DNA from 3 places in the Bradyrhizobium sp. AZCC 1578 genome. Region 2 is predicted to be linked to each of the others. Evidence: predicted binding sites of a transcription regulator. Region 2 holds the regulator's gene; each other region holds the start of a gene.
What was found. Region 2 encodes PhoB, which activates phosphate uptake and scavenging genes when phosphate is short. Its sites were predicted from a motif close to TGTCATNNANCTGTCAT; they were not measured.

Region 1 (3,272 bases), 3.3 Mb from region 2:
GACCATCTGGCACTCGGTCAGCGCGATCGAGCCGAGCGGGACAGCAAAGCCCGCATCCTCGGCGTAGAATTCCACCTCCACCTCGCCGAAGCGGATTTCGCCGGCAAAGGGATGGTTGCGGCCATAGCCGCGCTGCGAGGAGTAGCCGAGCGCCAGCAGGAACCCCTCGTCGGCACGCGCAAGATTTTGCAGCCGCAGATCGCGGTCGGCCGGAAAACTCAGCGGCTCGCGCGTGAGATCGCCGACCGGCGCGCCGGCATCCGCTGCCGGCGAAGGCTCGATCAAGCCATCGCGACCGAGAATGTCGGTGACGCGCGGCGTTGCCGCCTGCGTTGCCTCCGACGTCGCCGGCTGCTCCGGCACAAAGCCGTCCGCAAGCTGCGGGTCCAGCAAGCGATGGGTATAATCGAACGTCGGCCCCAGGATCTGGCCGCCCGGAATATCCTTAAAGGTCGAGGAGATGCGCCGGCGCACCTGCATCTCGCCGGTGTTGACCGGCTCGGTCGCGCCAAAACGAGGCAGCGTGGCGCGGAAGGCCCGAACCAGGAAGATCGCCTCGATCAGGTCGCCGCGCGCCTGCTTGATCGCGAGCGCCGCCAGCTCGCGGTCGTAGAGCGAGCCTTCGGTCATGACGCGATCGACGCCGAGCGAGAGCTGCCCGGCAATTTGCGCCAGCGAGAGTTCGGGCACATCACGGTCGCCACGCCGCTCATGCGCCAGCAGGCGGTGGGCGTTCTCAATGGCGCGTTCGCCTCCTTTGACGGCTACATACATGGGCTATGCTCCGCTTGCGACCAGCCGCGTGGTTCGGGGGATTGCGACAATCAAGTCGTCATGGACCAGCACGACATCGATGCCACGCGGGAACAGGGCTTCGTTGATGGTGAGCCGCCGAAAGAGGTCGCGCGGCTGGAGCGTCGCCTGCAGCAGCGCCGTACCGTCGATGCCCGGCCCCTTCACCTCGAATGTAGGCCCCTGCGTCAGGCTCTCGACCTGCAGGATCAGCGTCGTCGACCTGTCAGGATATTCGTTGCTGCCGAACGCGAAGCGATCGAGCGCCGGCAGATTCTTGGCGTCGCCGACCAGGGCGAAGCTGGCGATCGAGGAATCCGCGACCACCGGCGCACTGGCATGGAACTTAAGCCACTTCGCCACATCAGGGGTGGCCGACATCGCGGCATCGAGCCAGATCGGCGTGTCGTGATCGAACAGCGTCAGCGCGATGGCGGCCGCGCCGCGCATCATCCCGGCTGGCGCGCCGACAGACGCCGTGACCCGTTGCGCGCTGCCGGGACGCGCCATCGCATCCATCACGGCGCGGAAGGTCGACTGCGCCGACAACACCTTGTCGGCAAACCCTGCGGGCAATTCTGCAACCGTCGTCATCGCATCACCCCTCGCCGCGCACCATGGTATAGAAATCGACCCGCGTCGCCGCAGCCTCGGCCGCCTTGCGGCTGCGATCGGCGATCATGGCGGCGCGCAACGGCCCGATCACCTTGGTCTCGACCTCGCCCGAAAGCTCCGTCGACTGCACCATGGCGTCGCACAGCGCGATCATCTGCGCCTTCTGCCTGTCGCGGCCGAGCACGTAGCCGAAGCCGACCTCGCCGGTCGCAAGACGCACCGCCGCGCGCGACACCGTGGCCTCGCCGAGATTGAACGGCGCACCGTCGCCGCCCATGCGGCCGCGCACCATCACAAGGCCATTCTCCGGCTCGCGCAGGTTCTCGTGCGCAGGTACCGCGATCGCCGCGAGATGGCCCGCAATGTCGCCGGCCTCGGAATGCGCCAGCACCGCCATCGCGGCCTTGCGCTGCGCCTCTCTGCTGTTCCGCCCGGTCAATCCCATGAGCAACCTTGCCTGAATCAAGTTGTCTATGATAATAGACAACTTGATAACGGAGCGCCATGACTGTTTCGTGACAAACGGATAATTTCTGGTATCACCACGCCATGAGCCTGCAGGAGAGTTCCGGCGTCGCCTTGTGGCGGCAGGTCGCCGACGGTATCGAGCGCGGCATTGCCGACGGCCGCTTTGCTGCGGGCGAAAAGCTGCCGGGCGAGATCGAGATCGCCGATACCTATCGGGTCAACCGCCACACCGTGCGGCGTGCCCTGGCTGCGCTTGCCGAACGCGGCCTGGTGCGCGCCGAACGCGGCAGCGGCACCTATGTCGAGGCGCAGCGCCTCGCCTATCCCTTGCGCTCGCGGACGCGGTTTTCGGAGATCGTCGGCGCCGGCGGCCGCGAGCCGCGCGGCCAATTGATCGATGCCTCCGAAGAGCCCGCGACGCGCGAACTGGCCCGTGAGCTCGGACTGAAGACCGGCGCACCGCTGGTCCGGATCGAATCGGTGCGGCTCGCTGACCGCACTCCGATCTGCGTCAGCACCAATTGGCTTTCCGCCGATCGCTTTCCGGGCGCCGGAGCGGTCTTCGCCAACGTACGCTCAATGACCAAACTGCTTGCGCATTACGGCGTTCGCGATTACCGCCGCGCCTCAACCCGCGTCACCGCCACCATCGTGGACGCCTCCGACGCCGCAAGGCTCGATCTCGCGCTCGGGCGTCCCGTTCTCGTGGTCGATAGTACCGATGTCGATACCGACGGCAAACCGCTGGTAACGAAACGCGCGCGCTTCGCCGCGGAGCGTGTCGAGTTTCTAATCGAGAATGGTCAATAGCGGCGATTAGACGACCGCGCGATCTGGCAATCGCAGAAGCGAAGCTTGTTGCAAATCCGATCGATTGCCCTTCATCGATGGATTTGTAAGGGGCTATTCGCCTTCGCCACGACGCCGAGCGCTGCAGCACCGTCTCGTCAGCCTAGTCTAGTCGACGAGGCGTACGATCATACCAGCACTTTGCGGATCCAGGCGCTGATGAGATCGAGCACCATCACCGTCACGACCACGATAATGATTTGCGCGGCCGTATCGGCGTACTGAAAACTCCGGATGCTTTCATACAGGGTCTGGCCGATGCCACCGGCTCCGACAATGCCAAGTGTCGTCGCCGAGCGGACGTTAGTCTCAAGCCGGTAGAGGGTAAGCGAGCTCCACAGCGGCAGCACCTGAGGAATGACACCGAAGATCACCTCCTGCACGCGCACCGCACCGGTCACGCGAATGCCTTCCACTGGCCGCGGATCGACCGCTTCGACCGCTTCGGAAAACAACTTCGCGAACACGCCGAGATTGTGAACGAACAACGCCATCACGCCAGCGAATGGGCCTAAGCCCACCGCCACAACGAACAGTAACGCGAACAC
Region 2 (3,272 bases):
CGAAGGTGACCGCGCGCAGTCTGAACTTCTACTATGGCGAGCACCATGCGCTGAAGAACATCAACCTGACGCTCGGCACCCACCGCGTCACCGCCTTTATCGGCCCGTCCGGCTGCGGCAAATCCACGTTGCTGCGGATATTCAACCGGATGTACGATCTCTATCCTGGTCAGCGCGCCACCGGTCAGCTCTTGCTCGACCAGACCAACGTCCTCGACCCCAAGCTCGATCTCAATCTGCTGCGGGCCCGCGTCGGCATGGTGTTCCAGAAGCCGACGCCGTTCCCGATGACGATCTACGAGAACATCGCCTTCGGTATCCGTCTCTACGAGAAGATCTCCAAGTCGGAGATGGACGGCCGGGTCGAGAAGGCGCTGCGCGGCGGCGCCCTGTGGAACGAGGTCAAGGACAAGCTCAATGCAAGCGGCCTCTCGCTGTCCGGCGGCCAGCAGCAGCGGCTCTGCATCGCGCGCACCGTTGCGGTCAGGCCCGAGGTGATCCTGTTCGACGAGCCCTGCTCGGCGCTCGATCCGATCTCGACCGCCAAGATCGAGGAACTGATCCAGGAACTGGCAGAGGACTACACCATCGCCATCGTCACCCATAATATGCAGCAGGCGGCGCGCGTCTCGGACAAGACCGCCTTCATGTATCTCGGCGAGCTGGTCGAATTCGACGACACCAACAAGATTTTCACCTCGCCGCGCGATCGACGTACCCAGGACTACATCACGGGGCGGTTTGGTTAAGGAGATAACAGATGGCTTCTGAGCACACCGCCAAGGCGTTTGACAGCGACCTCCAGGAATTGACGCGTCTGGTCGCCGAGATGGGCGGCCTTGCTGAGCGCATGATCACCGAATCCGTCGACGCGCTGGTCCGCCGCGACGTCGCGCTCGGCAAGCACGTCGTCGCCACCGACGTCGAGATCGACCGCCTGCAGCATCTGATCGAGGAGCGCGCGGTGCTGACCATCGCCCGCCGCCAGCCGATGGCGATCGATCTGCGCGAGATCGTCGGCGCGATGCGGGTTGCCACCGATCTGGAGCGGATCGGCGACCTCGCCAAGAACATGGGCAAGCGCGTCGCGGCGCTGGAGAACGATTTCCAGCCGCTGAAACTGATGCGCGGCCTCGAGCACATGACCGATCTGGTACAATCGCAGGTCAAGTCGGTGCTGGACGCCTATGCCGCGCACGATCTGCCGGCGGCGATGGCGGTGTGGAAGGGCGACGAAGAAGTCGACGCCATCTGCACCTCGCTGTTCCGCGAACTCCTCACCTACATGATGGAGGATCCGCGCAACATCTCGTTCTGCATCCACCTGATGTTCTGCGCCAAGAATATCGAGCGGATCGGCGACCACGCAACCAACATCGCCGAAACCGTGTTCTACATGATCGAGGGTCAGCAGATGCTCGACAAGCGCCCGAAGGGCGACATGACGACGTTTGCCACGACCGTCTCCAACACTTGAGGAAAGCAGAATGAGCGCGCGCATTATGGTGGTCGAGGACGAGGAAGCGTTGACCACGCTGTTGCGCTACAACCTCGACGCTGAAGGCTATGAGGTCGAGACCGTCGGCCGCGGCGACGATGCGGATACGCGGCTGAAGGAGCGCGTGCCCGATCTCGTCGTGCTCGACTGGATGCTGCCGGGCCTCTCCGGCATCGAGCTGTGCCGCCGTTTGAGAGCGCGCCCCGAAACCAAGCAATTGCCGATCATCATGCTGACCGCGCGCGGGGAGGAGAGCGAGCGGGTGCGGGGGCTTGCGACCGGCGCCGACGATTACATCGTCAAGCCGTTCTCGGTGCCGGAACTGCTGGCGCGCGTAAAGGGCCTGCTGCGGCGGGCGAGCCCCGAGCGGCTCGCCACCGTGCTGACCTATGGCGATATCGAACTCGATCGCGAAAAGCGCCGCGTCGCGCGCTCAGGCCGCCAGATCGATCTCGGCCCGACCGAGTATCGCCTGCTCGAATTTTTCCTCGAGCACCCCGGCCGCGTCTTCAGCCGCGAGCAGTTGCTCGATAGCGTCTGGGGCCGCGACATCTATATCGACGAGCGCACCGTCGACGTCCATATCGGCCGCTTGCGCAAACTGCTCAACCCCGGCCGCGAGCAGGATCCGATCCGCACCGTCCGCGGCGCAGGTTACGCGCTGGATGACCGGTTTGCGAAGGTGGAGCCGTAACGCTCCGTTGCCGTCCTCGCGAACTTCTCGGTCGTCCCCGCGAACGCGGGGACCCATAACCACCAATCTCGATTGTTGAAACGTGCTGGAGCTCCAGCTCAGCGTAACCACAGACACCTGTGGTTATGGGTCCCTGCGTTCGCACTAGGGCATGCACACTTGTTGCGCCGCAAATACTCATGAAAAGCCAAGGGTTTTTGCACTTCTCAAGTGTTGCGACGTAGTTTTGCTGCGCGCGCTCTCCACCCCACCGAAGCGCTGGATTCCGATCTTGCGCGAAAACGCCAGCCTCGATTCCAAAATTTCGATGAGCTCGCATCTTCGATTCTAAAATTGCATATGAAGCCTGAATCGCACTGCAACATGTGTGCATCCACTAGTGCGTTCGCAGGGACGACAAGTTGAGGGGTTCTCGCCTCTATTCCGTCATCCCCGCGAAACGCGAGGACCCATAACCGCCAATCTCGATTGTTGAAATGCGCTGGAGCTCCAGCTCAGCATAACCACCTGCACTTGTGGTTATGGGTCCCTGCATTCGCAGGGACGACATCGTTGAGATAGCGGCGCGCGCCCCTTACCGCGTCTGCTTCGGCTGCTGCCTCCGCCGATCGGCGGCGGGCTGGTAGGCGATGCGCGAGTGGTGGGCGCAATAGGGCAGGCCGGTGAGCGCCTTGCCGCCGCAGAAGAAGAATTCCGGGCTCGAGGGATCGCCGACCGGCCAGTGGCAGGTGGCCTCGTTCAGTTCGAGCAGCGACAGCCGCTGGCTCATCGGCACGACGTTGTCGAAGGCGATCGGATCCGGCTCCATCTCGACTTCGAAGGCGTGTGCCAGCGCGGTGTTGCCGCGCGAGACCGGGCGCGACACCCGCATCATCGGCTGGGCGGGGCGTGCCTTGCGCTGCCGCGGGGCGGCCGAGGAGGGGCTCTTGGCACGGCCGGAAAGGCCCAGCCGGTGCACTTTGCCGATTACGGCGTTTCGCGTCACATTCCCGAGTTCCGCGGCGATCTGGCTCGCCGACAATCCGGCTTCCCAGAGCTTCTTAAGCTGTTCGACGCGATCGTCGGACCAGGTCAAAACCG
Region 3 (3,272 bases), 320 kb from region 2:
CATGAGCGGCATGGGGTCGTTCCTGTTCATGGGTCTGATCGGCGTCATCATCGCGAGCCTGGTAAACCTGTTCCTGGCGAGTTCGATGCTGCAGTTCATCGTCTCGGTGGTCGGCGTGCTGGTGTTCGCGGGCCTCACCGCCTGGGATACCCAGCGGCTGAAGAACGAGTACATCTACGGCTACGCTTCGGGAGGCGCTGACGTTGAAGAGCGTGCGGCGATTACCGGCGCACTGTCGCTCTACCTGAACTTCATCAACCTGTTCACGCTGCTCCTGCAGCTCCTCGGCCAGCGCGACTAAGCGCTGCCGATCAGGTTCAAGGGTTAAAGCCCCGGCCTCGCGGCCGGGGCTTTTGTTTTGCTCAGTGACCGTCAGTCCCGGCTTGCCGCCTTCACTAAAGCTTCGGCGACCGGGTGCGCTTGGGCCCGGCGAAGCCTTGGCGGAGAAGCCTCGGCGGAGACGGGACCCGGGCATCCACGCCCTGCGCCGTGGCGACAAAGACGTGGATGGCCGGGCATAGGCGAGCGGAAGCGACGCCGTCCTTCAGACGGCTATGCCCGGCCATGACGGAAAGAGCGTTGATCCAGATTTGTCGCCTGATATCCTTTCCCCATGTCCGCTGCCGAAATCCGGCCCGCCACCGAGGCCGACCTCCCCGCCATCACCGAGATCTACGAGCACGCGGTGCGCTACGGCACCGCCACGTTCGAACTCGTCCCGCCCGACCTCGCCGAGATGACCCGGCGATTCAGGACGCTGTCGGATGGCGGCTTTCCCTATTTGGTCGCCGCCGTCGAAGGCCAGGTGATCGGATACGCCTATGCCGGCCCCTACCGGCCACGGCCGGCCTACCGCTTCACGGTGGAGAATTCGGTCTATTTGAAACCGGCCACGCACCGGCGCGGTATCGGCCTGCAACTGATGCAGCGGCTGATCGCCGAATGCGAGGCGCGCGGCTACCGGCAGATGATCGCGGTCATCGGCGACTCCGCCAATGCCGGCTCGATCGGCGTTCACGCCAAATGCGGTTTCCAGATGATCGGGACGCATCCCAGCGTCGGCCTCAAGTTCGGCCGCTGGCTGGACACGGTCATGATGCAGCGCGCGCTCGGCGAAGGCAGCACGACGGTCCCCGCTTCGTAGTCTGACCAAGCGTGGCACCTCTTTGGCGGTACACCGCAGGGCCCAGACTGAAAATCGCGAAAACAACCCCATGCAAAGTAGAATGGGCCCCGGCTCGCAGTAGCCCGGCCGATTAAACCACCGCCAGCTTGCGGTCGATCACCAGCAGCACGCGCTCAAGTTCGTGGCCGCGGCGCAGGATCAGTCCGGTCGCCGAGATCACGCTGTACATGCCCTGCTTGCGCACGAGCCGCGGATCTTTCTCGATGCGATAGATCGGAACTTCGGAAGCGCGGCGGAATACGGAGAACACCGCGCGGTCTTTCAGAAAGTCGATGGCATAGTCGCGCCACTCGCCGTCGGCGACCATGCGCCCATACAGATTGAGGATACGGTTGAGTTCGAGACGATTGAACGTGACGCGATTCGGCGGCGTGCTCGCAGTGGCGACGCGCGCCACTGCGCGGCTATCGCTTGGATCGGTGTCCTCCGATATCAGGGTCATGGAGCGCCTCCTGTCATCCAATTTACATGATCGCGCTAACCGCGGGGCGCCGCAAGGGGGTGCAAATACGAAGGAAACTGCGGCGGATGGCCCGATATCGCTGGAAATATCGATTCACGGGATCGTTAGCGGAATCTTATTGCTGCCCTACTTCCGCCAACCGTCCGCCCCGCTAGATTGCGAAAAGAAAATCCTGCGTTGGCCCGGTCCTTTCGGTTCCGGATTCCTCAGCCCCCAGCCCCCCGGGGCCGTCGGGATCGGGCCTGTTCGCAGAGGGAGTTAATCCCGATACTGGGCCAACGAAAGTTGGTCCTTTTTCGTTTGGGGGACTGTTCTCGCAGATGTCACGCGCGGCCCTGACTTCGCCGATTATGCGACCGCTAATTCAGAGAAAAAGTTAGGCCGCGTAGTCCGGAGCTAACTAATGTAATCACAATAGCTGCAGCGAAGGTTGCAGGCGCGAATGGCCTTGATCACCACCAAGTTGATCATGATGATGCCTCCTCCGCTCGCGGACGGACACCTTCGAAGCCATAGTAAAAGGCAAATGCTGGCGGGCGACAACCCACAGGTTAGGACCATGGGCCCCTCAACCCCGGCTTGGAACTCGCTAAAGCCGCTTTGCTTGACCGCGCCGCTGTTACAAATCAATCAGGCGCGACTGGTGCTCCGACCTATCCTTCTGCGATCTTGTGGTTACGGCGGAGTCGATTTAAGCAAACCGTAAGGTCAATTGCCGCCGATCAGGCCCATCATGGCGCTCGACAGAATCTGAGAGCGAGGAGGGCAGTTCGCGCATCTGCAGATCGCACCGGCGGCGTAATTCTCTGGCGACATCTTCGGGCCACCGCTCGGCAGTATTGAAGGCAATGACGTCAAGGGATTGCTGTATTGGCCGCTCATCAGATCCTGAATGACCGTTCGAGATCGGTGGCTTCGTAGTCGGCTTCCCGCAAAGCCCGTCCCAGTCGGCCGGAATAATCTGCCATCAGGTAGATTGTTTCGTCAAACTCATGGGGCAATCGATGGCGTCCAGTTGGACCTACGCATTTCGAAACTCCACGCCACTCACAATGCCGCCTCAACTCGCCAGTGCCAAATCGTTCCCGCAACGCCGGCTCGCTATGCGTAAGTGAGCTCCGCGTCAGTCACGCTTCCGCGAAAGGTCTATTTGATTGACGACCTCGTTGATTTGACACACATTAAAGTTGTGCATTAGCTCGCTCGGGTTCGGGGCGCAGCCCGGAATTCTTCTCTCGATTGATCACTCGCCTCCGTTCCCATTTTAAGAGGAGAGATGTGATGGCAAGGACGACAAGAGAAAGTGATGCTGGAAACGAAGCTTTCGGAATCAGCAAAAACGTCGCACAGCACAAGCCAGGCGTGGATGTCGCGGCCGAAGTGAAAGACGAAGGCGCCGGCAACGATCGGTTCCAACGCAGCGAAAAAAAGGATATTCCGCGCGGCACACTTGCAGAACGCATCGCCAAGTCCACAAAGGGACGCTGACGATGGGAACCGGCCATTCTCAAGTGACCTTCACCAACTCGTATGGGAAAAAGTTGTTCGTCGCTTACATGCGGCGCGATTTTGCCTGCCAGGACCAGTGCGGCGGCATCTGGGACGTTCTCGGCTGGATCAATC

Region 1: phnF (phosphonate metabolism transcriptional regulator PhnF) is a predicted target of PhoB. The motif match lies at 1,912-1,928, and genes of this name have one in related genera.
Region 3: V1290_RS17750 (DUF2794 domain-containing protein) is a predicted target of PhoB. The motif match lies at 1,640-1,656, and genes of this name have one in related genera.

The regions. Positions count from the first base shown of each region.
Region 1 is NZ_JAZHRZ010000001.1:6,714,143-6,717,414, reverse strand. Features, by position in the region: gene V1290_RS31990 (carbon-phosphorus lyase complex subunit PhnI) at 1-774, opposite strand, end outside; gene phnH (phosphonate C-P lyase system protein PhnH) at 778-1,386, opposite strand; gene phnG (phosphonate C-P lyase system protein PhnG) at 1,391-1,852, opposite strand; gene phnF (phosphonate metabolism transcriptional regulator PhnF) at 1,957-2,685, shown strand; gene phnE (phosphonate ABC transporter, permease protein PhnE) at 2,853-3,272, opposite strand, start outside.
Region 2 is NZ_JAZHRZ010000001.1:3,421,353-3,424,624, reverse strand. Features, by position in the region: gene pstB (phosphate ABC transporter ATP-binding protein PstB) at 1-749, shown strand, start outside; gene phoU (phosphate signaling complex protein PhoU) at 761-1,477, shown strand; gene phoB (phosphate regulon transcriptional regulator PhoB) at 1,488-2,192, shown strand; gene V1290_RS16310 (GcrA family cell cycle regulator) at 2,767-3,272, opposite strand, start outside.
Region 3 is NZ_JAZHRZ010000001.1:3,737,356-3,740,627, forward strand. Features, by position in the region: gene V1290_RS17740 (Bax inhibitor-1/YccA family protein) at 1-301, shown strand, start outside; gene V1290_RS17745 (GNAT family N-acetyltransferase) at 614-1,144, shown strand; gene V1290_RS17750 (DUF2794 domain-containing protein) at 1,257-1,628, opposite strand; gene V1290_RS17755 (hypothetical protein) at 2,931-3,137, shown strand; gene V1290_RS17760 (DUF1036 domain-containing protein) at 3,140-3,272, shown strand, end outside.